Regions from separate parts of the Sedimentibacter sp. B4 genome, predicted to be linked through region 2. Evidence: riboswitches for the same ligand, from Rfam matches in the RefSeq annotation. Region 2 holds a riboswitch; each other region holds the start of a gene.
The links. Region 2 has a riboswitch for thiamine pyrophosphate ahead of thiT (energy-coupled thiamine transporter ThiT). Riboswitches for the same ligand answer to the same signal wherever they lie in the genome.
Positions count from the first base shown of each region.

Region 1 (12,817 bases), on a different contig from region 2:
TGATGCCTCCTTTTATAATATTAGTTTGAAAATTCAACTTTCTCGCCGTTTAATATTTTGTTTGTTGTCCTCATGGCGCACATTTTCCCGCACATTGAACAGCTGTGTCTGTCAGCAGGAGGTGTACTTTCAAAATATTCCCTTGCCTTTTTTTTGTCTATGGCGTAAGAAAACATCTCCTCCCAGTCGATTCTTCTTCTCGCATCGCTCATTTTGTTGTCTATGTCTCTGGCATTAGGAATTCCTTTTGCTATATCTGCAGCATGGGCAGCAATTTTTGAGGCTATTATTCCTTCTTTTACATCATTAACATCGGGAAGCCTCAAGTGTTCTGCAGGAGTGACATAGCACAGAAAGTCTGCTCCGTTTGCAGCAGCAACAGCTCCGCCGATGGCTGATGTTATGTGATCATAACCGGGAGCAATGTCTGTAACAATTGGCCCAAGAACGTAAAATGGAGCACCGTGACAAAGTCTTTTCTGAAGCTGCATGTTTGCTGCAATTTCATTTAATGCCATGTGTCCAGGCCCCTCAACCAGTACCTGCACATTTTTGTCCCAAGCTCTTTTTGTAAGGTGTCCAATTTCAATGAGTTCTGAAATTTGTCCTGCATCCGTTGAATCGTTAATGCTTCCCGGCCTCAGTGCATCCCCAAGGCTTATGGTTACATCATATTTGTACAATATGTCCAGCAGCTCATCGTAGTGTTCGTAGAATGGATTTTCATTTCCCGTCATTTCCATCCAAGCGAAAATCAGTGAACCTCCTCTTGAAACAATGTTTGTAAGTCGTTTTGAGCGCTTGAAGCTTTCAATTGACCTCTTGTTTAATCCTGCATGAATAGTCATGAAATCAACACCTTCAACAGCATGAGCTTCAATAACTCTCAGAAAGTCTTCTGCCTTTATTTCCAGAAGGTCTTTTTCCAGATATCCGATGGCATCATACATGGGTACAGTTCCAATCATCGCAGGAGAATAATCTATGAGCTGCCTTCTGAATGTGTTTGTCTTGCCGTAGTTACTCAGGTCCATTATTGCTTCTGCACCGAAGTCAATGGACATTTTAACCTTTTCAAATTCTTTTTCATAATTCGCGCAGTCACCTGAAACACCAAGATTTACATTTACTTTTGTTTTAAGACCTTCGCCTATACCCTCGGGACTCAGGGATTTGTGATTTATGTTAGCAGGTATAGCAACCCTTCCAATGGCTACAAGTTCTCTTATTTTCTCGGCGCTCATATTTTCCTTTTCTGCAACTACTTCCATTTCAGAAGTTATGATTCCATTTTTTGCTGCTTCCATTTGTGTGCTGTAATTTTTCATTTAATACCTCCAATTATTTGTAATCCGGTTTTTTTCAAAGCTGTTATAAAAACTAAAGAAATCCCTGCACCTGCAACAGAACTTATTCCAAAGGGAACAATAAAACCAAATAATGCAGCCTCACGCCCCATTACAAGAGATGCTACAGGATAAGCCAGCAATGCTCCTATTATTCCTGTTCCCACTATTTCACCGAAAAAAGCAAGGGATGTTTTTTCAGTATGCTTGTAAAGCGTGCCGCATAAGAATGCTCCGCACATGCTTCCGGGGAAAGCCAGAAGACTTCCTGTACCCATCATTACACGGAGCAGAGATGTTACAAAAGCCATGCTGATGCCGTAAAAAGGTCCAAGAGTAACACCTGCAAGAACGTTGATGAAATGCTGCACTGGAAAAACTTTTGCTGCTCCAATGGGAATTGAAAATGTTGAACACACCACACCCACGGCAATTAAAATTCCTGCCTGGGCTAATTTCTTAGAATTTGACATAAAAACCTCCAAATTTCATTTTAAATATTTTGGTCTGAATCAGAGTATTACCTGCTGCATCTGACAAAAATGTAAAATAAAAAGCGCACCTGCTTGTGAAGTGCGCTATATGCTAATACAATAGTATCATTGCAATGTTCCCTACGTTGGCATTATCCAAATCAGGTACGGTCGAAACCAATGTTTCCTCTCAGCCTTCAAAAGCTCCCGAAATATTTAATTGTATTAATCTTAGCACTTAAGTATAAACTAGTCAATGATTTATGTAATTAAAATTAATTTGGAAAAATTCAAAAAAATGCTTGTATTAAATTTTCTCCAATGCTATAATATATTCGCTATCCTTGCTCCTGGGAGTACAGGGGCCAAAGTCCAAAGGGAGGTGACTCAAATGATGAGAAAATATGAAGGCGCATTCATTCTACTTGCTAATTTAGAAGAAGATGTAAGAAACGCTGAAATCGAAAAAGTAAAAAACATAATAACTGAAAGACAAGGAACAATCGAAAAGGTTAATGAGTGGGGTCAGAGAAGACTTGCTTATGAAATCGACAAAAAAAGAGAAGGTTATTATGTATTCGTTGACTTTACATCAGAAGCAGATGCTGTTAATGAAATAGACAGAATTTGTAAAATCAGCGATAACTTTGTTAGACACATGATAACAGTAGAAGAATAGAAACTATATAAAAGAGGATAAAATATGAATAGTGTTGTATTAATTGGAAGACTAGCCAGAGATCCGGAACTGAGATTCATACCTTCAACAGGTATGGCTGTAGCAAAATTCACTTTAGCTGTAGACAGAGAAATGTCAAGAGATAAGAAACAAGAAGCGACATCTCAAGGAAAACAGACCGCGGATTTTATAGGTATAACTGTATTCGGAAAACAAGCTGAAAATTGTGCAAACTACCTTGCAAAAGGAAGCCAATGTGCAGTTCACGGCAGAATTTCAACAGGCAGTTACACTACACAGTCAGGCGAAAAAAGATATACAACCGATATCGTAGCAGATAGAATAGAATTTGTTGGCGCAGGAAAAGGCCAATCATCATCACCGCAACAGGGAAGACCGGTTCAGCCAGATAGCAGCTTTTTCGATGGATTCCCAGATGAAGACAATGACATTTTCCAACCAGTAGATGATGAAGATATCCCATTTTAATGAATAGAATATTACGGAAGGAGGAAATATAAATGAGTTCAAGACAAGGCGGAAACAACTCTAGAGAAGATAGAGGCGACAGAAATGACAGAATGGGCAACAAAAGAAGACCACGCAAGAAAGTGTGCCAGTTCTGCCAGGAAAAAGCTACACATATAGATTATAAAGACCTTGGAAAGTTAAAGAAATATACAACTGAAAGAGGTAAAATATTACCAAGAAGAATCACAGGTGCTTGTGCTAAACACCAGAGAATGGTAACAAGAGCAATTAAAAGAGCAAGAACTATTGCTTTAATGCCATACGTAGCAGACTAATAAACAATAATAATAAAGATTTGTGCTCGCACAAGTCTTTTTTGTTGCTGGTTTTTGTAATGAGTGGTTACAGACTGATAATATCGGCATTTGCAATGAACTTAAAATCCCATTTTGTAGGGGCGGACTACTGTCCTCCCGGATTGTTGCTGTACATCTCATAATTCATATAATAAATAAAAAAAGCTAACGGTAATCCGTTAGCTTCAATCATTTTTAATTCTTAACTCTTAATTCTTAATTGTTTAGTGGCATCCGCCGCCGCATCCGCTGCAGCCTGACTGAGGCTGAACGACCGGTTTAAGACCTACACCGTATCCGTTGTTTTCTTCGCTTGAAACAATTATGAATCCTCCAAATTGTTCAATCAGTGATTTTTCTGCAATGAAAGTGACTTCTTTGATTGTTTCAACATCATCCCCATCAGTAGCTTCGCTCACTGATATTCCAAATACAGGGCCGCTGCATGCATAGTTGTCAATTCCTATTCTTATGTTGTATGAATCAACATTTGCCTCATCAAGCAATGCCTTGAATTCATCGTATGCTGTATCATTTATAAATATCATGGTATAATCCTTTCTGGTTAATCATTTTTGTTACACATCATGATATCATATTAAAATTGTGTTGTACATAATAAATTATATTAAATAATCATGCGATTTTAATTCTCGTACACATATGCAAAACAAACTGACCTGATATACATAAAATTCTTAACTCTTAACTCTTAATTCTTAATTTCTTTACTTCATACTTACAATTTCAACTCCTGTGTAGTAATGTTTTAAGATTTCCTTGTAATTATAACCTTCTTCGGCCATCCCATCAGCACCCCACTGGCTCATTCCTACACCGTGTCCGTAACCTGTTGTTACAATTTCTATTTCATTTCCTGTCTGAATGAAACTGAAGTTTGTAGAATTAAGACCAAAAATTGAACGCATTTCACGTCCTGTGATTTCAGCACCATTAACCAACAATGTCTTTATTTTTCCGCCTTCACTGACCTCTCCAAGCACTATCATATCATCAAGGTTGTCTTTTGTGAGCCCTAAGTCTCCATAAACGGATTCAATTTTGTTTATAAAGTCGCTGACTGTCACCTTGACAGAAGCATGAAGTTTTGGAGCTTCGCTTTCATAAGGACTTTCAACACTTCTTAAGTATGGAACAGAAGCAGAAAAAACATCCTCTGAATTTTCAGTTCTTCCTCCGCTGGCAGAATGAAACAAAGGCTCAATAATTTTGCCTTCGTAAGTTAAAATCTGTCCTCTTGTTGAATTTACAGATTCTTCAATTTTCCCCCAAGATGTATCATACCAGCCGTCATCGTGGGATGCAATGAGATCCTCCTTTGATGTCCACACCTGGCAGTGGGTTCCCGAGCATATGGGAGCATCCGTGTGTTCAGGCTGTCCTTCAGGATATTTCTTCATTCTGTACAATAGATATGTTCTTGCTGTAATTACCTGTGCCTTCAGCGCTTCAATGTTGAATTCGGCAGGCATTTCTGAAGCCACAACTCCCTTGAGGTAATCCTCAAAATCAATAACCATAACATCATTTGTTTTTACGTTGTACACTTTAATGAGCTCAGGTTCTTCAATGCTGTAAGTTTCAAGTATCTCTTCATCATCACCATTTTGTGATCCTTTTGTTTCATTGCCTTCATTGCTGCTTTTGGTATCTACTGTTGCAGCCGCATCTTTAATATCAAATTTATTCTCCAACACAGCCAGAGAAATGTTTGGAACTGTCAGAAGCATTGTAAATATAACAGCAGCATAAATAATTCGGTTTAACATAATATCTACCCCTTTATCATAAGTTTCATAACATTTTATGAGCGTAAAAAAAAATTAGAACAATTTTGTATTAAATAAAAAAAATGGGACACACTATGTGAAGATAATAAAGAAGATAAAACAGGAGGTTTACATGAAGAACAACAGATTAAAAAACGCTCAGGCGAAAATGAAAAATTTCTTTATTAGACTCAAGAACAGGGATACAAGTTTCTTTATAATTGCACTTTGTATTGTACTTTTATCAACTGCAATAATTTGGAGATATACATCAAATCCAAATTCAGATAAAGGAAATGATTTGGCAGAAAATGAAACAGAAGACGAAAACATAGGTGCCAATGTAGACCCATATGAGGATTATATTGAAGGTGTGATTGAAGATTATGAAAATGCCGGCAATGATAAAGATGATGAGCAGGAAGCAAAAAGCCTTGACTTAAAAACAATGAAATTGCCATTGGCAGGTGAAATAATCAGGGAATTTACTTTGAATGACCTTGTATATTATGAAGCAATTGGAGAATGGAGAGTACATAACGGCGTTGATATCAAGCCAAAGGACACATTGATGATTGAATCTGCATTTGCAGGAACTGTTGAAGCTGTAAATAACTCAGAGATTACAGGCACAGAGGTTATTATTGACCATGGAAACAATGTTAAAACATTATACAACAACTTGGTTTCTTCAACCGTGGCTGTTGGTGATTCTGTTAAACAAGGACAAACAATAGGAAATGTAGGAAAAACCGTAAGCGTTGAATCAGCTGACGGAGCTCATCTGCATTTCGAATTGATTGTTGACGGTAAAAATGTTAACCCCATGGACTATATTACTGTTCAATAACAAAATAATGTTCTAACAAAGACATTAACGCATAAAAATGTAATAAGACGGTATAGCCAAAGGGGGTTAAACATGAAAGATTACATAGAACGGAGAGCCATGGAAATTGCGGAATTTATAATAAGTACTGAATCTACTGTAAGACAGACAGCAAAAAAATTCGGTGTCAGCAAAAGCACAGTCCATAAGGATGTTACAGAACGTCTTCCCAAATTGAACCCTCCAGCTGCAAGCGAAGTTAAAAGAGTTTTGCTAAAAAATAAGTCTGAACGCCACATTAGGGGAGGTAAAGCTACTCGCTTAAAATATAAAGAAGCACATGAGCACGAAGAAGTAAGCAATATGTAATTAACCAATTGAAGAAAGGCACTGACTGCAACATGTTGGTGTCTTTTGTATTTGTTGAATTTCTTTAATAAAAAAATGTAAAGTATAGAAATAATGTGTTTTCTAAAAAAAGTCCTAAAAATGTATATATCCTATTTAAGTTCTGTTCCTCCCCATTCAATAACCGCAAATCCGTTCCTTTCAAATGTGTCTAATACAGGCTCCTGCACTTCTGTAAACTCGTCTAATGCTTTATATACCATAAAAACTCTTAAAATACTATCTGGTTGTGGACTTATATTCAGTTTAGCACTGTTTTCATAAATATCTGTCTGGAATGTGATTAAATTATATTTGTTATTTTGCATATGTGGAAGCCAATAAACAATAAATTCATTCAGTTCTTTAGGAGTCAATCCCACATACTCTAATTTTTCCTGTAAAAATTGTATAGTATCTGCTCCTTTTACTACAAAACCTTTTGACATATCCCAGGAGCTTTCACCTATACCTTCCCAATATAAGTATGAATACTCTCTGCCATCATCCTTATTAATCAATGTTCCGTCAGGTCTGGCGATTACTTCCCAACCATTTTCATATGTTGGATATGTACATGTTAAGGCACCATCCAGCTCTATGTTAATAGAAACTTCTGTTTCTTTCTCAGGGTAAAGATATATAACAGGTTTTGCAAAGCCGCCTAAAAATTCAAAATAATAGTCATAGGTTTTCGGGCTGTATTCGCCTAAATAATATGCATCAACCAAGTAAGCCAATTCATGATGTATCATCCTTGTGCTCAGCTCTTTTTGAGATACGACATCATATTCGGCTAAATTTGCAATCCAGTCAGAATACAGGTTAAAGGTGCTGTCTATCATATCTTCACAATAATCCTGCTTTAAATATCCAAAGAAAGCCCATCTGCCATATGCATATGTTATACCGTTCCATGTGTAAAGTGGTATAGTATCTCCTCTTTCTTCAAGATATTCAGTACTTTCTTCAAACTCCATCTTTTCACCGAAATAATAATAATCAGTAATTGTTTTCTCTGCGTCATCAGGATCCTTAATAATTTCTGCTCTAAAAGCCTCCGTAAATATCAAATTATCTTCTTTTAAGGTAAATAAATAATCTGTATCCTCGATTTTATTATTTTGCCTGTTTTTATATGACATATTAAACCATACTTTTGAGCCATCATCTAATGTTTTTACAGCAATTACATTGCTTAAATTTCCAACAATTCTATGATAATTATATATGGTATCAATATATTTTAATTCATTATCATTAATTCTATATATTTCTACATCAACAGCATTTTGAGAAACGCCGCTAAAATCAGTATAGCTGGTTTGTCTGGAAACTAACAACTCCGGAAATGTGTCAAAATCTAAATCCAATAATACAACTCCAACAGTTTTTTCATTTATTATAGTATCTATATTAGATATTAATAAATCATATATTATTTTCATATTTGGATCTTTGTTTTCTGCACTAAAATCTAAATCTGTAGAATTTGTTAAAATTTTGGTGGTGTCTCCACTTACAGGAGTACATTTTGTTAATATTCCCTTATTTAAATACTCCGTTTTGTTTGGGCTTATTTTATAATTTACCAATAAACAATCAGCCTCTATTGTTGCATATATATAATCAGTATCTACATCATTGAAACTATCAATATTTTCTTTTGTATTTTGTCCCGTCATATCTATATCAATTTCACAATTAAATTCCAGCGTATCAGCTTTTATATTCAAACCATTAATATTGAACTTACACAAATCATCTTTGTCATGATAAACAGGTATTCCATACATATAAGCAGGATCAATTATTATATTAAAGGTTTTACCGTCATCATTTCTTTTTATAAATGCATTGAAGGTAACTTGCCACATATCATAACCAAAGTTAAAGCTCTCAACTTTAATTATTTCTGAGGCTTCATTGTAACCGTTGAAAGTAGCATATGGTGAAAGTTGTCTGATAGTAAGGGGAGTTTCAAAAGATTGAAAATTATTGTAATATTCTTTTTCTATACTTAATTGGATATTCTCAGTGTTGTATTTATCGTCGTATCCTTCGCAATATAGTATTTTTGTAGAGTTTCTTACAAAATCGTTATACTCATTAAAATATGCAGAATTGGATGAAATATATGTGTCACCTAAATTAAAACTAATCTGATGACCATTTATAATTTTGTTAATATTAATTAAGCTTAGCTGTTCAGGCGTTGCTTCTTCTAGTGGTATAAGATTATTTTCAGAAATATCTGTGCTTTGTTCATTCATATCTTTATTCTTATCTTCATTACTATCTTCAGTCATATCTTCATCATCTTCATTGCTATCTTCATTACTTTTTTCATCAGAATCTACGCTTACATCAGCTGGGGTGTTTGTATTAATACTTTTACATCCAGTAAAATTAATTACTATTAACAAAAAAATACACATAGCATAAATATATTTCTTCATTATAAATACCACCTTTTTTGATATTAGAAATGCTTTTTACATTATACTCTTACCTTATTTTACACATCTTCCAAAATATATGCAAGTCTTTAAAAATTCCCTTTGTTTTACCTTAGTACCCGAAGTATTTGCAGTAAACTTAAGTGGTGTAATAACGCCATATTAGTTACACAAATACAACAAATTAATACCGTATTACTAATTTAAAGCATTACTAAGGAGATAACGTATTGAAAATACTTTATAATATAACAGTGGATAAAGAATAAAAATCACAATATAAGTATAAATTTAAAAACGACTTCGGGCAAATTGTGGGCAAATTTTTATAATAAGCAGTATCAAACGGTATTAATAAAAATGTCTAAGATACCTTTGAGAGTATTGAAATTTAAACATAGTATTAATACCGTTCTACCCCTTAAGATTCGGGGAGGTAAAGCTACTCGCTTAAAATATAAAGAAGCACATGAGCACGAAGAAGTAAGCAATATGTAATTAACCAATTGAAGAAAGGCACTGACTGCAACAGGTTGGTGTCTTTTTAGTTTGCAATAGTTTTGAGCTAGTATTAGGAAATTATGATTTTTACTAATACTTAAAGTGCTATAATCTTGTGTTTTAATGTTTAATATAGTAATGAAATTAAGCAAGATAAGAGGGTACAACAAACATGTATAACTGCACTATCTACAATTTTTAAGTTGTACCCTTTAATAAAGAATGTTATGGTATTATAATTCCTTTATATATGTCCTAACAAAATTTTAATTCCCATTGCAATAAGGATAATTCCACCTGCTAATTCAGCTTTAGATAGATGTCGTTATACCTGATAACTTTTTAAATTATATAATCAAATTAATATTTTGCTAAAAGTTCATCAACTAATACTTTATTGCTTTCAACACACCCGCCGCATCCAGTACCGGCTTTTGTAACTTTTTGAACTTCTTCAAATGATCTTGCTCCTTTTTTAATCGCTTGAATCATATCTTGAACTTTTACATTGTAACACCCGCATACTACTTGATTTTCATCTATTTTTTTCTTAAGTATTAAATTATTAACTAGTTTTTCATTACTACCTTTACACTTACCGCAACCTGTACTAACTTTAGTTATTTGCTGAACTTCTTCAAATGTTGTGGCGCCACTATTTACTGCATTTATTAAATCTTTTTCAGTAAGATTAGAACATCCACATATAATATTTCTATTTTCTATTCTATCATTATTTTTTTCCGTTAGTTTCGAAATTTTTGCTTTATTAGATTTAAGCGTATACTTGCCAACTAAATCTTTTAAAATCTGCGCTTGTCCTGATAATTCTTCACTTGCTGCAGCACTTTCTTCAGCAGTAGCTGAATTGTTTTGAACAACTGCAGATACTTGCTCAATTCCCATAGTTACTTCACCTATTGAAGTAGCTTGGGCTTCAGATGCTCTTGAAATTTCCTCAACAACATTTGTAAGATATTCCCCTCCTTCTACCACTATTGATAAGGAATTTGCTGTTTCATCAGCTAATTTTTTTCCATTTTTTACTGCCTGTATAGATTGCTCGATCAAAGAAGTAGTATCCATAGCTGCAGTTGCACTCTTAGATGCTAAATTCCTAACTTCGTCAGCAACAACTGCAAAGCCTTTTCCGGCAGAACCGGCCCTGGCTGCTTCAACAGCTGCATTTAAAGCTAATATATTTGTTTGGAAAGCTATATCCTCTATTGCTTTTATTATTTTACCAATTTGATTTGATGAATTATTAATTTCATCCATGGCTTTTATCATGTCTTGCATTTGGACATTACTTTTTGCTATTTCGTTTCTTAAGTTTATAGCCCTTGTTCTTGCATTTTCAGAATTTTGAGCATTACTTTTTACATTATCGGATATCTCATTTAATGTTGCTGATAATTCTTCTACAGAACTTGCTTGTTCCGTTGCTCCTTGAGACAATGCTTGTGCACCACTGGAAACTTGATCAGCTCCGCTTGCAACTTGTTCAGATGCTTGATTAATCTGTGTCATATCTTCATTTAAATAATTTAATATGCTTTCAGTAGAAATTTTTAATTTTGCAAAATCACCTTCATAGTTCATTTCAATTGTAGATGTTAAATTCCCTTTTTCAATTTCCCCAAGATGATAAGAAACATTTCCAATAACTTGATTCATTTCTTCAATAGTAGTTTTCAAACTATTTAATAAAATTCCTGTTTCATCATTGGATGTAGCTTTAGGTACAACGGAAGTTAAATCTCCATGGGACAATAAAACTAAGCGGTCTGCACAAGATTTAATTGGGTCCGAAATCTTTTTAGCAGTTTTCCGAGCTATAATAATTCCAAGAAGAATAAAAATTACAACTGCTATACAAATGGCTATAATAGAAGTATAAACACCACCTAAAAATTCACTTCGCTCAACATTAATTGTTATACTCCAACCATTAGTACCTTCAATAGGAGCAAATGCAGCCAACATTTTAACACCATCGTATGGGTAACTACCAAAACCTGTTTCGCCATTAATCATTCTTTTTTCTACTGCTGCAAGTTCTTTTAAACTTTCATCTGTTTTAACAAGTTCCTGAGTATTCTCTACTCCAACAATAGATTCATCTTTATATGCTATAGTAAGTCCATCCTTATTTAACATATAAGCATCACCAGTATCTCCTACATTAATTGACCTCACAATATTATTTAAAAATTGTTCATCTGGTACAAAATATACAACTCCTACAACTGTTGAATTCGGTATTCCATCTTTCCATAGAGGTGCAGAAATTATAATTGAAAGTTTTCCAGTGATTTTGCTTATAAGCGGATCACTGGCATAGGATTGACCATTAATTGAAGATTTAAAATAATCTCTGTCCGAATAATCCTTACCATCAAAAATACTTATGCCGTTTAAATCGAGAATATTTCCCCTTTGAAATCCATATTGTTTTACGTTGGCATCAATGATTTTTTGCTTTTCACTTACTGAGACATTTGAATCTGACAAATCCTTTATGCCTCCAGCTCCCATGGCTACATTTTTATACGATTCTATTTCTTTAATAACCCTTTCAGCAGCAATTACTGCTGTTTCAGTCATAGTCTGCTCAAGTGCATCATAGGTTGTTTTGTAATTAAGATAACTGCTGATGGCACCTAATGTAATACTTAAAACTATAACAACTGATAAAATAATAAAAGTTATTTTTGTCTTAATACTGTTCATTTTAATTTTAGTTATTTGAATTTTTTTCACGACTTATCCCTTTCGCTTTTATTGATTAAAAGATTTAATTGAACATGGTTTTTGATTTTTGTATACATCAATTAACTTCAGTACTCATAAATATCGACAGTTTTTTAAATAAGTTTACTAATTATTTAAAAATATTAAAAACAGGATATGCAAATTTGGTGGGATGTTTATATTGATAAAATATTCTCTATGATTACTATTGTTCCAATAGAATATGGCATAAGTTCTACTCAAAGAATTGCAGCACCATGCAATAATCGGGAGGACGCAATCAAAATTAACAGGATGCTTATGAGCGGCATAATAGACTGAAAAAATTGAAAAAACAGTTTCTAATTTGCAAAGTTACGTAATGCAAGCCTGACTACTACCTAAAAAAATCAAAAAATAATGAACAAATTACAGAAAAGTACAGTCTAACATAATATGGAATAATAGTATAAATCTATAAGATATAAAATTTATAGTTCACAATAATTGAGGTTCACATTAGTAATATTATACGTCATAATTGTATGATAATGTGACCAATGAATTGTTAAAAAAACGACAAATATGAATTTATTGAGGTGAATAGACATGGATAAAGATTGGTTATTTATAACCGAAGAATATATTTGTGACCTGAGAACTGTTGGTGTTTTAATTCGGGACAATAAAATTCTTGTTCAACGGGACCGTAACGGAAACGAATTTGCTTTGCCAGGTGGTCATGTGAAGATTGGCGAAACATTAGAGAATGGACTTATCCGTGAATACAAAG
Region 1 covers NZ_CANG01000019.1:102,733-115,549, reverse strand. The annotation lists gene thiC (phosphomethylpyrimidine synthase ThiC) at 21-1,328, opposite strand; gene thiW (energy coupling factor transporter S component ThiW) at 1,325-1,819, opposite strand; TPP riboswitch at 1,941-2,040, opposite strand; gene rpsF (30S ribosomal protein S6) at 2,211-2,498, shown strand; gene BN358_RS03950 (single-stranded DNA-binding protein) at 2,523-2,987, shown strand; gene rpsR (30S ribosomal protein S18) at 3,080-3,304, shown strand; gene BN358_RS03940 (HesB-like protein) at 3,550-3,873, opposite strand; gene spoIID (stage II sporulation protein D) at 4,054-5,115, opposite strand; gene BN358_RS22225 (M23 family metallopeptidase) at 5,249-5,965, shown strand; gene spoIIID (sporulation transcriptional regulator SpoIIID) at 6,038-6,313, shown strand; gene BN358_RS27435 (hypothetical protein) at 6,445-8,790, opposite strand; gene BN358_RS03915 (methyl-accepting chemotaxis protein) at 9,652-12,054, opposite strand; gene BN358_RS22220 (NUDIX hydrolase) at 12,634-12,817, shown strand, end outside.
Region 1: it holds a riboswitch for thiamine pyrophosphate, as region 2 does, so the genes downstream of both, thiW (energy coupling factor transporter S component ThiW) here and thiT (energy-coupled thiamine transporter ThiT) in region 2, are expected to answer to the same signal.

Region 2 (7,112 bases):
TGAGTTCATCTCTTGTAGCGCCTTGAAGCAGTTTTTTAAACAATGTAGCAACCATTTCCATATGGCCCAGCTCTTCAGTGCCTATATCGGTCAATACTGCTTTTGTTTCATTCAGAGGCATGCTGAATCTTTGTGTGAGGTAGTTCATGCTTGCACTTGCTTCACCGTCAGCTCCGCCGTACTGGTTTAAAACAGCCTTGGCCATTCTTACATCTTTGTTGGAAACCCTTACAGGGTATTGTAGCTTTTTATCATAAACAAACATAATCTCTATTCATTCCTTTCTATTGAATTTTTACATTTCCCAAGGCCATGGGCTGTTTATATAACGCCATGTGTCGCCCATTTCTGTGTTCATGTTCATCATTGGTCCATATTCGGCTTCGTATGCTTCACGGTATTGCTTAAGATGTGTAGCATACTCGTGATGTCTGTAAAGGGCAACAGGATCATTTGGATGAGTGTCTAAATAAAGAGCAAGATCTAGTGCTGCAAAATGCAATTTTTGAATATCCAAGAGCATTGCTTGCTGCTGGCGGGACATTCCTTTATGTGATTCATAATTCATCATATTCTACACCCCTTCGTGAATGAATTCTAAATACGGAGTCACCAGGTCCGGATAGACTGTTCCTTGAACAAATGCTTCATTTATATTGTTAAAATATCTTGGGTTGATCTGATAAGGCACATAACCATACCCTACCATTGGGTTTTCTGGCATATATGGCACCATTGGTATATAGTTGTCATAATCTTTTCTAATCAAAATCTTCATTCCTTTCTAAAGAATATCTTCTATCGATAGATAGCTATAATTATATTATTCATTAAGAAGCGATAAGTGACTTGTTTGCTGAAATTGTATATACACATTTATATATCAAAAATCAAATAAAAAGGTTGAATATGAATTTAGAGGAAATACCATAATTGAAGATACTATTGGGGAATAATAGTAAGTAGGAGCTCTGGGTAATCCAGAGTTTTTTTTTTTTCAAGAAATAATTATAGGACGGGATAAATTTCCGTCCATGGTAGACCAATTTATATAAAACTATCTATGACAATGGTGGTTATTGTCTTCTTCCAAAGCGTCTTCAAGTAATTCTATTAAACACTCGAAAACACATTCGCAGTTATGATGACGATTTCGATTTCTGCCAGTACCAGCTACATCATTATTTCTATGATGACAATGATGATTATTTTCTTCAAGTGCGTCTTCAAGTAATTCTAGTAAACATTCAAAAACGCATTCACAATCACATCTTCTGCCAGTTGTATCTATGCCACAATATTTTATATAATTCTACATATATTTTGCAATTTGTGTCAAAATATATATTTTTACATATATTACTGTATTAAACTTTATAAATGTAATTCATAAATATTTGTTATATAAATTTTGAATGAAAGGAGCATATAATTTGAATAATGATTTTAATAATGATTATCCTATATACAACATGGATATCAATGATAATGATGTGAGTATGAGCAGATTTGATATGAGACGTGACTATGACTATGACAGAAGACGTGATTTTGACTATGACAGAAGAAGACGTGACTTTGACTTTGATAGAAGAAGATTTGACAGAAGAAGACGTGATTTTGATTTTGACTTTGACTTTCCATTATGGTTTTTTTTCTGGCGATTTTTCTTTTAACACAAGGTAGGCTGTTGTTTGGCAGGACAACAACCTACCTTGTATTTTTTTGTAAAAAGGCTGAAGTAATTTAACTATTGAAATTTGTGTTTAACGTGGTATAATATGACATACCAATAAAAGTAATTCGCTAGGGGAGCTTAAATGCTGAGAATTTACCCTCAAAACTTGATCCGGTTAGTACCGGCGAAAGGAAGACGACCGTAAAGCATAGTTTAGCCCCTCCCCGCGAAAAAGGGAGGTTTTTTTATGTCAGAAGAAGCATTACAATCATTTTTTGAATCTGTTCCAGGACAGGTTCTGACAGTAGCAACAATATTTTTGCTGTTGGTTTTAATAATGAGATCAAGCAAGAAAAAGAACGACGTGTCAGTGCTGGTTAAGTCTGCAATATTGATGGGAGTAGCATTTGTATTAAATCAAGTGACATTGTTTAGAATGCCTCAGGGAGGTTCAATAACTGCGTTTAGCATGTTTGCACTGTTTTTGGTAGGTTACTTGTTTGGACCAAGGCAGGGAATTCTTGCGGGAATGGCTTACGGCCTCTTGGATCTGGTTATCAATCCTTATGTTATTCACCCGATACAAATATTCATGGATTACCCTTTAGCTTTTGGAGCCATAGGAATTGGAGCAATACTGAGAGAGACAAAACAAGGAATGATTACAGGATACCTGGTTGGAGTTCTTGGAAGATACCTGGTAACTGTTGTTTCAGGAATCATATTCTGGGGAATGTATGCTGCGGAAGGGTTCAGTGCTGTGTCATGGTCATTTTTCTACAACATGACATACATGCTGCCAGAAGCTGTTGCAACAGTTGCAATTTTGTTGATTCCACAAGTAAGGCAGTTTTTTGAAAAATATAAACAGGAATAAAAAAATGACATATGGTATATGTCATTAGTTGTATGATGAAGTTAATTTAAACTTATTGAAGGCTAGACTGCGGGCGGACACGAGGTCCGCCCCTACAGATGGTAGTTTGTCAATAGCATGATGACATCTTTTACAGATGTCATTTTTATTTTTACTAGTTATTAATAAATCAGCTCGTATACATTGAGATCGGCACTTTTTCGAAGTCTTGCTATCATTGGGATTATTCTTGTGAAATGTCCTGAATTTTTGTGCGCTTCCAAGGCTTCGACACTTTCCCACTCTTCTATCATGGTTAAAATATCCTTGTTGTCCTTGTCTCTGAACAAATTGTAAGCTATGCATCCGTCTTCTTTTCTTGTTTCTTTCACCATTTCATCGTACAATGCAATTGCTTCGTCTGCTTTTCCTTCAAGATAAACACCTTTTGCCACTACTTTAATCATAATAACCTCCATAATATTTATTTTATGCATGCTCGTATTGGAGCTTGTATAGCTTGTAGTAAATTCCCTTGTAGGACAGCAGTTCCTGATGCGTTCCTTCTTCTCTTATTTCACCCTTGTGCATCACTATTATTTTACTTGAGTTTTGAACAGTGGAAAGTCTGTGTGCAACTATTAGGGTTGTTCTTCCTTTCATGAGCTTTTTCAAAGCATCCTGTATGAGAACTTCAGTTTCTGTGTCTATGTTTGCTGTTGCTTCATCAAGTATCAAAATGTCAGGCTTGAAGGCAAGAGTCCTTGCAAATGAAATCAGCTGCCTTTGACCGGCTGAAAATGCTGCACCGTTTTCTATTACATGCTCGTCGTATTTGTTGGGAAGCTTTGAGATGAAGCTGTGAGCATTTACGTATTTTGAAGCTTCAATTATTTCTTCATCTGTGATAGCTTCATTCTGAAGCCGTATGTTGCTTTTTATGTCTCCTGAAAACAGGAATACATCCTGCAGCATTTGTCCTATGTTTTTCCTCAGATCTGAAACCCTAATATCCTTAATATTTATTCCATCTATGAAAATATCTCCCTTTTGAATGTCATAATATCTGCATATAAGGTTTTGTATTGTTGTTTTGCCTGCTCCGGTAGCACCTACAAATGCAACACTTTCACCGGGATTTACCTTAAAGGACACATCTTTTAATATCCACTCGTCTTCCTTGTAGGAGAACCAAACATTTCTAAACTCGATACTTCCTTTGAAGCTCTCAACTTCAACTGCATTTTCGCTGTCAATTACTTCGGGAACTTCGTCCATGAGTCCAAAAATTCTTTCGGAAGCTGCCATTGCAGACTGGACTATGTTAAGCTGTTCCGCCAGTTCCTGTATTGGCTCGAAAAACTTGCTTATGTATCTCTGGAAAACAACTATGGTTCCTATGGATACGACGCCTTCCATTACCATTTTTCCTCCAAACCACAAAAGAATTGAAACGGCTGTTATGTTCATGAGGTAGTTTGTTGGATTGTATATGCTGAATGCAAAAAGTTGTTTTATGTTTTCTTTTCTGAGCTTTTCATTTTCAGATTTGAACTTGTGGAATATTTCATTTTCAACAGCAAATATCTGTACTATTTTCATGCCGGAAACATGTTCTGATATGAATGCATTTAATGCTGATATTTTGCTTCTTATTTCTCTGTATATTTTCTTTGAAGTGCTTTCAAAAACAAATGTGAACACTGCAATAAAAGGAATGACGGTAAAAGTCAGCAATGAAAGTTTCACGTTATATTTGAACATAGTAATTACCACGCCTATTAATACAAACAGACTTTTTAAAATGTTGACAATTACGCTGGTATACATTTCGTTTAATGCTTCTGTGTCATTGGTGACTCTTGTCACAATCCTTCCTATTGGGTTTTTGTTGAAGAAGCTTATGGAAAGAGCGTTTAAATGATTGAATATTTCCATTCTTATGTTGTAAATTATTTTTTGCCCTGCACGTGCAAGTATCATTGCCTGTGCATAACCAAGTACAAAAACAACCGCCACTGTGGACAAATACACTAAACTTATTTTTATAACTCCCTGTATGTTTGACTGCTGAGTTATTCCTGCATCCACTGTGTTTGCCTGGGTGCCTGAATAACGGGAAAGAAATTTATCCACCACATCCCCAATGAGCACCGGCTGGTAAAGTTCAACTGCAACTATTACAAATATTATTGCAATAGCCAGTACGAATTGCCAGATGTAAGGCTTTGCATACTTAAGAAGCCTCTTGGCAATATTTCTATCTATTTTTTTTGGTTTTTCAAAATCGTCGTTTTTCATCATAACCCCTACTCTTGTTCTTCCAGCATTTTTTCCAAAAGCTGTTTTTCGTAAATTGAATTATAAAGACCTGCTTGCTGAATTAGCTGCTGGTGACTTCCTGTTTCAACAATTTTACCTTCATCAAGCACAATGATGACATCAGCATTCTGAATGGTTGAAATTCTGTGGGCAATTATGATGTTTGTGCTGCCCTTTCTGTTTTCATTGATGTGCTTGAGTATTTTTTCTTCCGTGTCAGTATCAACAGCAGACACTGAATCATCTAGTATAAGTATTTCAGGATTTTTTATCAATGCTCTGGCTATTGATATTCTTTGCTTCTGGCCTCCGGAAACTGAAACTCCCTTCTCGCCAACAAGCGTTTCATAGCCGTGCTTAAACTCAATTATGTTGTCATGGACAACGGCACTTTTTGCAGCTTCGATGATTTTGTCCATATTGCCGGTTCTTGCTCCAAAGTCAATGTTGTTGGCAATAGTATCTGAAAACAAGAAATTGTCCTGAGGAACATATCCTATGTTTTTTCTAAGGACATTAAGAGGTATATCCAGGATGTCACTATCTCCTATGAACATTGTTCCTTTGTCAGGCTCGAAAATTCTAAGCATGAGGTTTACAAGAGTTGTTTTGCCGCTTCCGGTTCTTCCGATAATACCAAGGGTCTGTCCTTTTTGAACGCTGAAACTGATATTGCTTAATACATTTTTATCTGTGTCTGGATACTTGTAACTGAGGTTTTTTACATAGATGTTTCCGGTCAAATTGTCTAAAGCTGAAGTTGTTATGGAATCTGTGATTTCCACAGGCTCGTTGAGGATTCTTTCAACCCTCTCAAGTGAAGCAGCTCCTGTGTTGAAAAGATTTATTGTCATCCCTGTTGCCATCATTGGCCATACAAGCATTCCAAGGTATTGAATGAATGCAGAAAATTCTCCTATGGTTATTCTGCCCTTTATAGTGATATAGCCGCCGTATCCAATGGCCACAGCCAATGCAATGCCTGATATCATCTGCATGAAAGGATGCATGAGTGTTTGAATGACACTTAATTTTATATTTTTGTCATATGAATTCTTGTTCCACTTTTCAAAGGAACTGATGGACTTGTCTTCTTGTACAAATGATTTGATGACTTTAATACCAGACAGATTTTCCTGAACATAATTGGATAAGTCGGCAAATGACTCCTGTTTTTTTGTAAAACGGATTTGCAGTTCTCTTCCCATAAATCTGACAGAAATTGCAATAAGCAACAGCGGAATAACAGCTGCAACTGTAAGCAAGGGATCGATTTCAGTTACCATGTTGTAAATTGTGATTGAACCAAGTGCAACAACGTCAAACAAAGTTAGTATACCAGGGCCCAAGGCCATTCTTACTGCCTCAAGGTCGTTTGTCATGTGTGCCATGATTTCTCCTGTTCCGTGCTGATGATAAAACTTGGCAGACATTTTTTCAAGATGATTGAACATGTCATTTCTGATGTCTCTTTCAATGCTCCTGGATGTTCCAAATATGAAGTATCTCCACAAAATTCTTCCTGCATAGATTGTTCCTGCTATTGCAAATAGTTTTAATATAGAGCTTTTAATAAACGCAGCATCAAAGCTGCCAAGATCTACACCGTCGATTACTTCGCCGACAATTATGGGAACCCTTGTCTGTACAACATCCACAATCACCAGTGCTATTATTCCGAATATATAATTTAATAAGTACTTTTTGTAAAATGAGCGTATGTAACTGCTCTTCATGAGACCTGAAGGTCTGTTCTCTTTTGCTACTGTCTTCATTGCTTCCCCCAAAAATGATATATTTATATTATACTATTTTTAATTGTAATTCCTAGCACTTTTTACATTATTAAAGAAAAGCATCATTATTTTGAAATTTTTATTTATATTTTTAAATTTTATTGCTTTAAACTGCAATGCATTTCTTTATAAAACAAGGGGTTGAATTTACTTTTTCAATCAACGCTTTTAACTGCAAAATAAAAATTTTCGTAAACGCAAAATAAAAATTTTCATAAATGTAATTGACAACTTAATAAAAATATGGTAACATTGTCATTGTCGTGGGAGCTTAGCTCAGTTGGGAGAGCATCTGCCTTACAAGCAGGGGGTCATAGGTTCGAGCCCTATAGTTCCCATTCAAAGATGTTTTAAAAACATCTTTTTTTATTTTTTGAAACAGCAAGTATTGACAAATAACCTCAGGGAAAAAGTTTAATATAACAAATAATTTGAATATCAAAATATTTTTGTTGTATTT
Region 2 covers NZ_CANG01000957.1:16,185-23,296, reverse strand. The annotation lists partial or broken gene BN358_RS19720 (manganese catalase family protein) at 1-265, opposite strand, end outside; gene BN358_RS19715 (spore coat protein CotJB) at 296-571, opposite strand; gene BN358_RS24815 (spore coat associated protein CotJA) at 575-769, opposite strand; gene BN358_RS19710 (hypothetical protein) at 1,434-1,676, shown strand; TPP riboswitch at 1,799-1,889, shown strand; gene thiT (energy-coupled thiamine transporter ThiT) at 1,926-2,555, shown strand; gene BN358_RS19700 (putative quinol monooxygenase) at 2,717-3,001, opposite strand; gene BN358_RS19695 (ABC transporter ATP-binding protein) at 3,024-4,838, opposite strand; gene BN358_RS19690 (ABC transporter ATP-binding protein) at 4,844-6,631, opposite strand; tRNA gene BN358_RS19685 (tRNA-Val) at 6,918-6,990, shown strand.

Region 3 (12,817 bases), on a different contig from region 2:
AATCTGTCGTAATTATAAATATTCTTTAAGTCAAATTTAACTTTTACCTTATAAATTCCTAAATCTTTTGGCAAATTTTCTGTGACTGATAAATTATCATAATATATAAAATAACTTTCATCATTTAAATAGTACAAGTCATTAGTGCTGTATTTATCTTTAATTATTTCTCTACTTTCTTTATCAGGAACAAAACAAATACAGCCTATTCCGCCAGATGAAATTTCATAATTACCATCGGTAATTATTTCGCCGGTTAAATATTCTGATCTGTCTATTTCTACTACATTTTCTTCTACATTGTTATCAGTACTATCATTGTTGGTTTTAGGCGTATTAATAGAACATGATGTTATCAAAAACATTAGCATCATACCAAATATAACAAGTTTCTTCATTGTAACCTCCATGGCTTATCAAGTTTAATCTCACTCAATTTTATTACAATAAATTAAAAATTCAGACTGTTACAGCTAAACTAATATCATGAAATATTTCTCTTGTTATATATATATTATAATTCATCTTCTCTTATCTCTATTCTAATGTTACATATAATTTAAAATGTGATATGCTATCTATTATATGTCATTCTTTAGCTTGCCTCTATACCATCCGCTGATACCATCCTTTTTTACCAAGTAGCCTCTGGAAGTTTTTTGAATAACTGAAAGCTCATCTCCTACTTTCACAGGTAAACAATAGTCTGTATAATCATCGCATGCTGAATTCTCACTATAGCTGTATATATAACTATTAAGTATATAGAAGCAATACCCCGTGGTTATATGTTGTGCATATGAAAATTCATTACCTTTCTCGAGAATCTTGATTTTATTATCTGTATAGCGGATGTTTACTGAATTTGCAGACTCCTCTTGTGATGTCATTGCGATGTCGATAGGAAAGTCATCATAGCTTGAAAAAGTAAAATCAGCAGAATTGATGTCGGGTATAATTAATGCATTGAGTTGACCATCACGCTTTAATCCGCAACCACCATCAATACTGATGATTTTTTGATTATGATTTACAATCGGATTTGAGCATGCTATCTTGTCCCCATATAAAGTGACCGGCCAATGACCGACTATAACATATTTGGGAAAGTATAAGTTTTTATTTATAAAGGCATCGTTTTTTAGAACATTAAATGCATCGTCACCAACGAGAGAATCAATATCGGCAGTCGGCAGTCCACCGTGGACAAATATAAAATTTTGTGTTTCTATTATTGTTGGAAGGGAACGAAGAAATTCAAATTCGTCATTGAAGCTTTTGCTAATTCTTAGTTTTGCTTCCGGTATATCCGAAGGGGAGCTTATACAAAAATTTAATTCATCGCACATATCCGAAAAAAAACAGCCACCCCAACGTTCTTTCATATATATTATATAGTCTAAGAGCTCCTCGTTACTTTCAGCATCGTCATCTTCAAACATAGTAAGGCGCCACGCATCTACATTACCCATTAGGATGTACACCGTATATTTTTTACAAATATCCATAACATATCTAAGTGTCTTTAAACTTTCCGGACCTTTTTCAATAATATCACCAATAATGAAGAGTATATCTTTCTCCGAAAAATTTACCTTTTCAAGCAGGTTTTTAAGATGCTTGTAGTGACCATGAACATCACTCGTAACAATAATCCTTCTGTCACTTGGTACATTGATTTTATTTATAGTTGTTTTCATATGATTTCCTTCTGCTTCATTTGCAATATGTTGTTTTTTTATTTATTGGTCATTTTAGTGATTCTTTTGATTTAAGTTTTAGTATCTTTTCACCACTTCTAATGGTTCTCCTCCGTTCATCCCGCCACCTTACATTTTCACTAAGATGAACAAGGTAATTTAGAGGTGGGGGGTATTCTTGGAAAGTTGTGTTAAAATCTCTAAAACTTTATGTAACATTTTTCTACAAATATGCAACAATAATATTTTCTGCTTATCAAAACAATAATACCCTAATATTGCAAATATTTCCATATATTTATAAAGTTATAACATTATAAATATTGATTTATAAAAAAGTGCTTCTAGTTAATGCATCTGTCTTGGTCAGACAAGTTATTGAAAAGCTTTTATATAAGGATTTATCGTTACTAAATTAATAAAGTTGAGAAAAACAATGTCAAATAAAACTGTATTAAGGCAATATATTGTAGTAATATAATATATTTAATAATTTCTAGCGAATCATTGACAATGATGTACTGATGTGATAATATCTATCCTGCAGGGGAGCTTAATGAATTAGGCTGAGAAAAGAACTACTCCAATGTTCAAAACCCTAAAACAGTAAAAACTGTTTGGAACCTGATCCAGGTAATGCTGGCGTAGGGATTGTATATATTGGCGTATACCTTTAGGATTACAACCTCTTCCATTACCGGGAGAGGTTTTTATTTTACCAATACTAAATTCTAGGAGGGCTTTATGCAAGCAAATGTAGCTATTCAAGTATTACCACACGTAAATTCAGATGAAGAGGTTATCCGTATTGTAGATGAAGTAATTGCTTATATTAAGAGCACGGGATTAAACTACTATGTGGGACCAAGTGAAACAGCAATTGAAGGAGATTATGACCAGTTGATGGAAATTATAAAGAACTGTCAATTAGTAGCAGTAAAAGCAGGAGCTCCAAAGGTATCTGCCTATGTAAAAATTAGTTTTGCTCCGGATGGTGGTGTGCTTACTATTGAAAAAAAAGTTACAAAACATCATCAATAAAATATCTCCGTTTTTTGCAATAGTTGTCATTTTGATTGTTTGGCAGCTGTTGTCTTCTACGGGAGTTGTGCCAAAGTATATGCTTCCTTCTCCTGTTGATGTAGTAATGGCATTTGTCAATGATTTTCCATTGCTGATGGAGCATGCACAGGCAACATTAACTGAAGCATTTTTAGGTTTAACCATAGGAACTTTGCTTGGATTTGTTATAGCTGTTTTAATGGACAGGTTCAACTTTTTTTACAAATCTGTCTATCCCATCATGGTTATGACACAGACGGTTCCTACTGTAGCCATTGCTCCTCTTTTGGTGTTGTGGCTGGGTTATGGCATTTTGCCTAAAATTACATTAATTGTTATTACAACATTCTTCCCCATAGCTGTAAGTTTGTTGGAAGGATTTAAATCTGCTGACACTGATGCAATAAACTTGTTGAAGGCAATGGGAGCAAACAGACTTCAATGTTTCATACATATTAAATTGCCCAGTGCATTAAATCAGTTTTTCTCAGGATTAAGAATTTCAGTTTCTTATTCTGTTGTGGGAGCCGTTGTTTCTGAATGGCTGGGAGGTTTCACTGGACTTGGAGTTTATATGACAAGGGTAAGAAAATCTTATTCTTTTGATAAAATGTTTGCTGTAATATTCTTTATTTCAGCAATAAGCTTAATATTGATGTTTGCAGTATCATTTCTAAAAAAAGCTTCAATGCCATGGGAAAATACAAAAAAAGAAAATTATTAAAATTAATCGAAACAAGTTTTGAAAGGAAAATAAAAATGAAAAATATAAAAAGAACATCTTTTTATCTGATTGTTATGGTGGTGCTTTCATTGTTTATGTTCACATCATGTAGTGCAAATGAACCACAAAATTCAGACAAAGAAACAAATGAAAAAGTAAGAATAGTACTGGACTGGACACCTAATACAAACCATACAGGTTTATATGTTGCTCAAGCAAATGGTTATTTTGCAGAACAAGGTCTTGAAGTTGAAATCATGCAGCCACCTGAAGACGGAGCTGTAGCTTTGGTTGGCGGAGGCGGAGCCGAATTTGGAGTAAGCTTCCAGGACAGTCTGGCGCCAAACTTTGCTTCTGCAAACTCAATGCCTGTTACAGCAGTTGCTGCATTAATTCAGCACAACACTTCAGGTATTATTTCATTGAAAGAAGACGGAATTGACTCCCCTGCTAAAATGGCAGGATACAACTATGCAACATGGGATATGCCAATAGAAAAGGCAATCATTAAAAAAATAGTTGAAGATGACGGTGGAAACTTTGATGAAATTGAAATGGTGCCAAGCACAGTAACTGACGTTATTACTGCATTGCAAACTGATATTGATACTGTGTGGGTATTTTATGCATGGGATGGTATAGCAACAAAAGTTAAGGGGTTGGATACTAATTACCTGAATTTTGCAGATTATGGCAAGGAGCTGGATTACTACTGCCCAGTTTTGATTACAAACACTGAATATGCACAGGAAAATTCTGAAACTGTTAAAAAAGCATTGACTGCCATAAAACAAGGATATGAATTTGCAATAGAAAATCCTGAAGAAGCTGCTCAAATATTGTTAGAGGCAGCTCCTGAATTAAATCCTGAAATAGTTGTTGAAAGTCAAAAATGGCTTGCTGATCAATATATTGCAGATGCAGAAAAATGGGGATATATAGATCAGGACAGATGGGACAGTTTCTACGGATGGCTGTTTGAAAACAAATTAGTTGAAAATGGAATTCCTGAAGGCACAGGATTTACTAATGAATACCTTCCTGAATAAGTAAATAATAAAAAGGATTAGAGGAAAATTATGAATAAACTAACTACTAAAAATATAACCGTTTTTTATGACGGTTCTAGAATAATAGATGATATTTCCATAGAATTGAGACAAGGTGAAATTGTCAGCATTTTAGGAGTTAGTGGTGTTGGGAAAACAACATTATTTAATGTAATATCGGGTCTTGTAATGCCTGATGGCGGCACAGTTGAACTTGACGGCAAAAACATTACAGGTACAACAGGCAATGTAAGTTACATGCTGCAAAAGGATCTGCTTCTTCCTTATAAAACTATAATTGACAATGTATCTCTCCCCTTGATTATAAGGGGAGAGAAAAAATCAAAAGCAAGGGAATACACAGCCAAATATTTTGAAGAGTTTGGTTTGTCAGGTACTGAAAATAAATATCCTAAACAGCTTTCAGGTGGAATGAGGCAAAGAGCAGCTCTGCTCAGGACATATCTTTTTTCAAACCAGGTTGCATTGCTGGATGAACCTTTCAGTGCACTGGACAACATTACAAAGGGCAATATGCATCAATGGTATCTGCAGGTGATGGAGCAAATAAAACTTTCCACATTTCTTATTACTCACGATATTGATGAAGCAATATTGCTGTCTGACAGGATTTATATTATTGCAGGCAAACCCGGTAAAATTACAGAGGAAATAATAATTGAAGAAACAAAACCTAGACATAAGGATTTCATTGTTAGCGAAAATTTTATGAATTATAAAAAACACATTATTAAGAGTCTTGAGTAAACAAAAAAATTAGGAGTAAAATTTATGGCTATATTTGATAATGTTGCATCTGATTATGATGCATGGTATACAGATAAAAAAGGAAGCTTTGTAGATACAGTTGAAACAGAACTTGCTTTTAAAATGATACAAGTTGAAAAAGGAATGAAAGTTTTAGACGTTGGCTGCGGAACAGGAAACTTCAGCATAAAGCTTGCAAAAATGGGCTGTGATGTTATGGGAATTGATATTTCAGACAACATGCTAGAAAATGCACGCAAAAAAGCAGAAGCAGAAAATCTAGATATCAAGTTTTTACACATGGATTTAAATGATTTGAAATTTAAAGAAAATGAATTTGATGCAGTATTTTCCATGGCTGCCTTTGAATTTGTTGATGATGAGGATGCTCCAAATGCCCTTGAAGGAATGTTAAATGTTGTAAAAGATGGCGGACAAGTATTGATTGGGACCATTTCAAGCAACAGCAGCTGGGGAAAATTGTATCAGGATGAATCATTCAGGAAAAACACAGTATTTGAATATGCTAAATTTAAAACCCTGGATGATATGAAAAGCTGGAACAAAGAAAAACTTGCTGATTCTGGTCAATGTCTCTTCGTATCACCCCTTTCCCCTGAAGAGGATTACAATTACGAAAAAGAAAATGAATTAGCAGGTACTGCTGTTGGAGGTTACATATGTGCCCTTTGGAAAAAGTAGCTTCATGTCAATTAACATTCACCCCCATAGTAAGTGATAATTATATGGACGATGTAAAAGAAGTTCTGGATATTATAAACGGTTCAGGACTTGAAAACAGTGTTGGAGTTCTTTCAACTTTCGTCAGAGGTGAGAAAAGCAAGATTTTAAAATTGATTACAGAAATCTATGAACACATGGACGGTGTAACAAAATTTTCAATGGATATAAAGATTTCAAACATATGCGGCTGTGGACAATAATCCACAGCCGTTTTTATATGATCTAGTAGTATATGCTTAAAACTTTTCCCAGCCTTTTTATACCCTCGACAATTTTTTCTTCAGGCATGCATGAATAATTAACCCTGAAAAAATTCTTGCGGGCGCTGTTTGGGAAGAAACTCCCTCCGGGAACATAAGCAACATTTTCTTTTATACATTCTTCCATTATTAAAGCTGCATCCAGATCTTTTCTTAATTCAACCCATGTAAACAGTCCGCCATATGGATTTGTATGTTTTACTCCTTCAGGAAAATACTTATCCATACTTTCAAGCATTAAAGTTCTTCGTTTTCCGTAAACTTCTCTGATTTTTTCTATATGTTCATTCAGATTGTACTTCTGCATGAATGCTGCAGCAATTCTCTGGTCAAGTGAGCTTGACTGTAAATCAGCTCCTTGTTTTATAAGCACATACTTATTGAGGATTTCAGGGGAAGCACATATCCATCCCAGTCTCAAACCTGGAGTAAAGGTTTTTGAGAATGTGCCAAGGAACACTACCCATCCATCTTTATCAAAACTCTTAATAGCAGGATGAACTTCTCCTTCATATATAAGCTCTCCATATGGATTGTCTTCGATTACAGGAATTTTGTACTCAGATGCTAATTCAGCTATTCTTTTTCTTCTGTCATCAGACATTGTAATGCCTGTTGGATTCTGAAAATCAGGAATTGTATAAATCATTTTTGCATCCAGATTATCCTTTAAAGCCTTTTCCAGCTCTGACATTATCATGCCATTTTCATCCATTTCAACTTCAACAAACCTTGGTTCATAAGCCTTGAATGCATTTATGGCTCCCAGATAACTTGGACTTTCGCAAATTACTGTATCACCCTTGTTCAGAAACAGTTTTGCCGAAAACTCAAGGCCCTGCTGTGAACCTGTGGTTATGATCACATCATCTGCAGTAAGATTCATGTGTGCAGTTGACATCCTCTCTGTTGCAACTATTTCTCTAAGAGGTCTATATCCCTCTGTAGGGCCGTACTGTAATGCAGCGGTACCATCTTTGTCCATAACTTCCAGCATTACTTCTTTTATTTTTTCTATTGGAAATAATTCCTTTGCCGGAAGACCGCCTGCAAATGAAATTATTTCAGGCATTTCTGTTAATTTAAGAAGCTCTCTTATTTCAGAAGCCTTTAAACCACTTGCCCTATCAGAAAATCTTATTTCCATAAAATACCTCCTTGAAATCTTTTTTATATAATACAACTATTTTATCTCTTTGACAATAGATACATCATTTTGAAAATATTCCGGAAAAAACATCGCTTTATTCATCTTTATTTACAGCATCACATATTCTTTTCAGCCCCTCAGCTAGGACAGATTTTGTGCAGGCAAGATTTAACTTTATGAAACAGTCAGAATTATGGACAAACATATTTCATCCTTCTAACAAAACACCTGCCTCATTGGCGAAAAACATGGAAGGAATCCTCATCCTTACCAAAATATTAACTCTTAAATTATACGGCTTTTTCATTTTGATTCATAGCAATATTCTAAAATGTATCAAAGCCATTTATATAAGTAAATACATTATGAAATTTATTAGTACCTATGTTTTTTCATAGTTAATCAAAACAAAAAACAGAACCACAAATGAAATAAGGCATATATTAATATAGTATACTTTAAGAAGGAATGGTTATATGGACAAAGAAAGAATGGGTTTTGAAGATATAATTAGAACTTTAGGTATTGATAACACTTCTGAAACAGTCAGAGAAAATAATGTATCTAACAATACATACAAGGCCTTAGTTTCATGCATTACGTCACTGCCTCCCAAGCAATTTATTCTTTTGTCATCCTTGATCGGTATTTTATTAATTGACAGCATAGAAGCAAAAGATCAAATTATACTTGGAAAATTTATTAATAATATTGGTCAGACTATTTTAACAGCCGCTGCTCAGGAGCAAATAAATAATAAAAAGGAAAAATAAAACTCAAAGGCTCTCATCCTTTGAGATTTTTATATATCATATTCTATTTAGTACATTTTTGTACATATTTAATGGGAACATCCATCTTTTTTGCTGTTTCTTCTACAGTGAGACCGTTAAGTAAAAACCGTTTACATACTGTCTTCATATTTTCTCCAACTTCGATGATATGCTTGTCTAAATCATAGAAACGAACAACTCTTTGCCCCCAAGAATGCTCAACAACAGGATGAACATAATCAATAAATTTTACATCATTTAATTTTTCAATAAAGCTGTCAAAATCATCTTCTTCAAAACATAGTTCAGCATCATTGCCACTAAAATTTATTTCATTATCCTCTTTATGAATAAATTCTTTCCAGCTTTCTTTTGTCTGCAAAGCAACACCACCAGTTAAAGTGACATTAGCTCCAAAATCCAAAATAACCCTTAATCCCAGCACATCTTTATAGAACTTTTTGGATTCTTCCATATCGTTTACAACCAATACTGGACTTTGAAATTTCATTTTAACCTCCTGCTAAATTCTTCTTTTAAAATTGAATACATATAACTATCTTCAAACCCTACGTTGCTTTTATATTTTTGCTTTGCTAAGCCTTCTAATTTCATTCCTGCTTTTAACATCACCTTTCCTGACGCAGTATTGTTTGCAGAATGATAAAATATTTTTAATTCTTAAAACATAAAACAAGCATAAAATTTATTAATACTATAATTAGGGAGTGATTAAATGTTTAATGATTTTATGACCGCTGATGTACTAACAACCTTTGCGGGTATCACTGGTGCTACTATGCTAATCGTACAGTTTACTAAATCTATAATTAAAAATAAACTAGGAGATTCATTTGTAAGAATTTACAGTTTTATAATATCATTAATTCTGACTTTCTTTTTTGCTAATACAGGCAAAGAGGCACAAGATATTATAATGATGATACTAAATGCTATTTTAATAACCATAACCAGCATGGGAGGTTATGAGATGATCACCGACCCTATGGCAAAGAAGAACAAATAAATTAATAAGGGGCTGAGGTTTAATTTAAACTTCACCCCTTCAGCATCTTTAGCAACAAATATTCCCTATATTTTTTTTGAAATTCTGGTTCCTGTTTAAATTGAACTACTGTCAAAAACTGCCTTTAAACGGCTTTGTTTTTCTGCATACATGGCATAATCACTCCTATGTATGGTTTTTTCCATATCATCCCCGTTATGAAATTCTGAAACGCCAATGCTCACAGTGATAAAAAAATTATTTTTTTCCACAAAAAATGGCTCTGAAAAACTTTGTTTAATTCTTTTTATTATGCTTTCTATGTTTCTGTCATTGTCCTTTACGCTGACAAATGCTACAAATTCATCTCCTCCAAAGCGGCACAATACATCTGTCTCACGATGAAAGCTTCCCCTTAATCTTTTAGAGCTTTCTCTCAAAATTTCATCACCAACACTGTGTCCGTATTCATCATTTATATATTTAAATTTATCCAAATCAAAAAACAATACATAAAGACGTTTTCCATCTTCAACTTTGAATCCTTTTTTTATAAGTCTGTTTAAATAGTATCTATTATATAAACCTGTAAGCGAATCCGTTGTAACTACCTCTTCCAAATAATAATTTTGTTGAATTATCTGAACTAAGTTTTCAATTACAACAACAGAATAGCTTATTAAAAAAAAGAAGGTTCCTATAGGTAATATGTCATAACCTATGTTCATAAACGAATCTGCCAGCATGCATATTATTACAGATAAAATACCAACAATTATGATTTTGACTCCTGCCATCTTTCTTTTTAAACCTTCAAACAGCACATATCCAAAGTAAGGAAAGCTTATTATACATAACCAAATGTATGGTTGGAGGAGATTAGCGTAAATTTCATTATCAGTAAACGCGGTTATAAATATGCTTATTGCTATAAAGAATTTACATGCGTTATGGACATACTTATTTGGCATTGCATAATTCATTGAATTAAAAAACATGCCGAATAATGGCAGCATAAGATAACCGGTTAGAAACTCCAATCTTGTTCCTGCTTCCCATGATAAATTATAAATAAAATCATAAAACAGTTTATAATTTGTCAGCAGCACTCTGATAGATGTCAAAAGACATATAAAAGAAAAATATAAAAGCGGTTTAAAACTTCCGTTTATAGAATAAAGTCCCAGGAAAAACAAACCTAATGTCATCAAAGAAGAAAATAGAAATATTTGTTGACGTTCCTGTTGAGAAGAATATTTGTACATAATATTTTCGTCCCCCAACAAGGCAATTCTCCAAAAACCTCCGTAGTTGTATGAATAATTAGATATTTCAATTAACAGTTCAACATTACCATCTTCGTCAGGCCTAAAATATCCAAGCTTTTTCTTCATTTCAGGTTCATGTTCCTCTTGGGTATATCCCACCCGACCGGCTTTTAAAACTTCATTTCCATTGGCAGTAAGTCTGTATGCGCTTGTTATGCTTAAAATTTGTATGCTGTAATGTATGTCCTTGTTTAATCCGGAAATTTTTAATTTATATGTTGCTGTTCCATAAGGGTTATTGCCCATGTTTTCATTTCTTTTAAATATATGGGGTACATCAACATATTGTTCAGAAGTTGATTTTTCAATATCCTTTATCATCAAACCATCATAATATTGCCATTCACCTGTTAATTTTAGCAGTGTAGATTCATCCCATTCATTTAAGTCAATTTTACCTTTTTCAGATTGTACCGTTTTTAGTTCAACATCATTGTTGGTTACACTAAAAATAGTAATGCTAATCAAAACAATTATTAGAAATATGTACATGTACCTTAAGTAATTTTTCATTATCTCCGCCCAAAAGGAATTTGTTTTTATATGTTTAATATTTAATGTATAAATTTTCCATCGCCCCATTATATAACATTTATTGTATGTTTTAAACATATTTTTACTTTATACACTTTATTTCAATTTTTTAAACAGAAACATATCCTCGCCATATACTAAAAGAAATGGATGGTTTGTGTCTACGATATTTACACAAGTCTAAACATTAAACTACATTTTTCCTCCTTATACTTCTTTTAATTTCTAAAAGCAGTAACTTATAAAAAAAACACCATTTTTCAGGTGCTTTTTACATATTATCTAGATTCCGTAACAAAAGACATGATTGAAAAATTAATGTTTAATTAGATATACAATGACAATATTATAAGTCAAGGGGACAAAATTATTTCAGCTGTGACAGTAATTCTGTCCATCTTGTCCCCATTTTAATTTATCCTAGCAAAACTTATTTCGCATTGGATCCTTTTTATTTACTGTTTCAAAAATATTTAAAATATCTATCTTATTATCAACAATACATTTTTTTATTATTGGTATATCATTTTCATTTTTTATTAAAAGTGATATGCCACAGCATTTTGTCGCTTCTCGCGGTGTAGGAGCAATTGTGACAGAAATCTTTTCAGCTTTTAGAAGCTCATTCAATCTTAGCCCATTTTCTACATTGGGGAAAATTATGTAATATTCTTTTTCTGTCATTGGTTATCTCCTTATTAAGCAAATTGTTTGGTTCCTAGCATTTCCACAAAAGCACCAATACGTGTTCTCAATTGTTCTGCGTCCTGGTCTGTATAATCAGTTTCAATTCCAAGAACAGGAATACCTGCTTCTTTTATAGCTCTTTCTACCTTATAGCCCTCGGTATCATACAGATTACAGAATTTTAAATTAACATCAATGATACCATCTACTTGGTATTCTTCAGCTAAACGAAGTATATCCTTTATTCTGCCTTCATTAGGTGTAAAGCATGCACAATTGATGCCCATATATCTATTTGACAAAGCATCTAGTTGTTCATCAATAGTAGTCTTTGTTTCATCTACTAAATTTTCGAAATATCTTGTTCCGGTACACATTTCTTCAACTACAACGGCAGCTCCGCTTGTTTCTATTATGTGGTGCAGCTTCCAATTAGGAATAGCCAGTGGTGTACCTGTAAGCATAATTCTCTTTGTCCCAGACGGAAATACGCTCACATTATTTTTAACTCTTTCCTCTAATTCGTCGCAAAGTTTATTTGTCATTGAAGTGAAACGTGTCGGGTCATCATAAAATGCAATCTGAGATATTAACAAAATATCTTTACCGCTTATTGGAAGGGTTTCATTTTTTCTATATGAATATAGTCGTGCTAAAGCTCGTCTCTTATCATTAATTAGTCTAATTGCATTAGCTAAGCTTTCAGATGTTACCTTATTTCCTGTAAATTCTTCTACTTTTCCTAAAAATGTTTTTATTTCATCTGCCCAAGCAGCAATATCCTTTGGACGTTTCATTTGAGGTAAATCCATAACATGTACAGGAACATCTTCTGCAAGTATTTCCCACGCCTTTTTCTTTCCGTCACATGTTGTTTCGCCAACATACATATCTGCAATTCTGAAAAACGGACAAGTTTTATCAAGTCTTGCTCCAACAGAAGCTTTAATCAGAGGGCATGTACTTGTAGGTAAAACCTTTTCTCCTCCTGGAACCCAAAATTGAGAACCACCACATAATCCAGTTGCAATA
Region 3 covers NZ_CANG01000046.1:81,599-94,415, forward strand. The annotation lists gene BN358_RS09640 (DUF5050 domain-containing protein) at 1-398, opposite strand, end outside; gene BN358_RS09645 (metallophosphoesterase) at 582-1,700, opposite strand; TPP riboswitch at 2,238-2,368, shown strand; gene BN358_RS09650 (thiamine-binding protein) at 2,445-2,741, shown strand; gene BN358_RS09655 (ABC transporter permease) at 2,710-3,486, shown strand; gene BN358_RS09660 (ABC transporter substrate-binding protein) at 3,522-4,535, shown strand; gene BN358_RS09665 (ABC transporter ATP-binding protein) at 4,566-5,303, shown strand; gene BN358_RS09670 (class I SAM-dependent methyltransferase) at 5,328-6,005, shown strand; gene BN358_RS09675 (YkoF family thiamine/hydroxymethylpyrimidine-binding protein) at 5,984-6,247, shown strand; gene BN358_RS09680 (PLP-dependent aminotransferase family protein) at 6,270-7,454, opposite strand; partial or broken gene BN358_RS27515 (aminotransferase) at 7,552-7,716, opposite strand; gene BN358_RS09685 (hypothetical protein) at 7,934-8,230, shown strand; gene BN358_RS09690 (VOC family protein) at 8,274-8,741, opposite strand; gene BN358_RS26005 (GNAT family protein) at 8,738-8,860, opposite strand; gene BN358_RS09695 (hypothetical protein) at 8,967-9,257, shown strand; gene BN358_RS09700 (diguanylate cyclase) at 9,353-11,077, opposite strand; gene BN358_RS09705 (DUF3343 domain-containing protein) at 11,519-11,782, opposite strand; gene BN358_RS09710 (double-cubane-cluster-containing anaerobic reductase) at 11,797-12,817, opposite strand, start outside.
Region 3: it holds a riboswitch for thiamine pyrophosphate, as region 2 does, so the genes downstream of both, BN358_RS09650 (thiamine-binding protein) here and thiT (energy-coupled thiamine transporter ThiT) in region 2, are expected to answer to the same signal.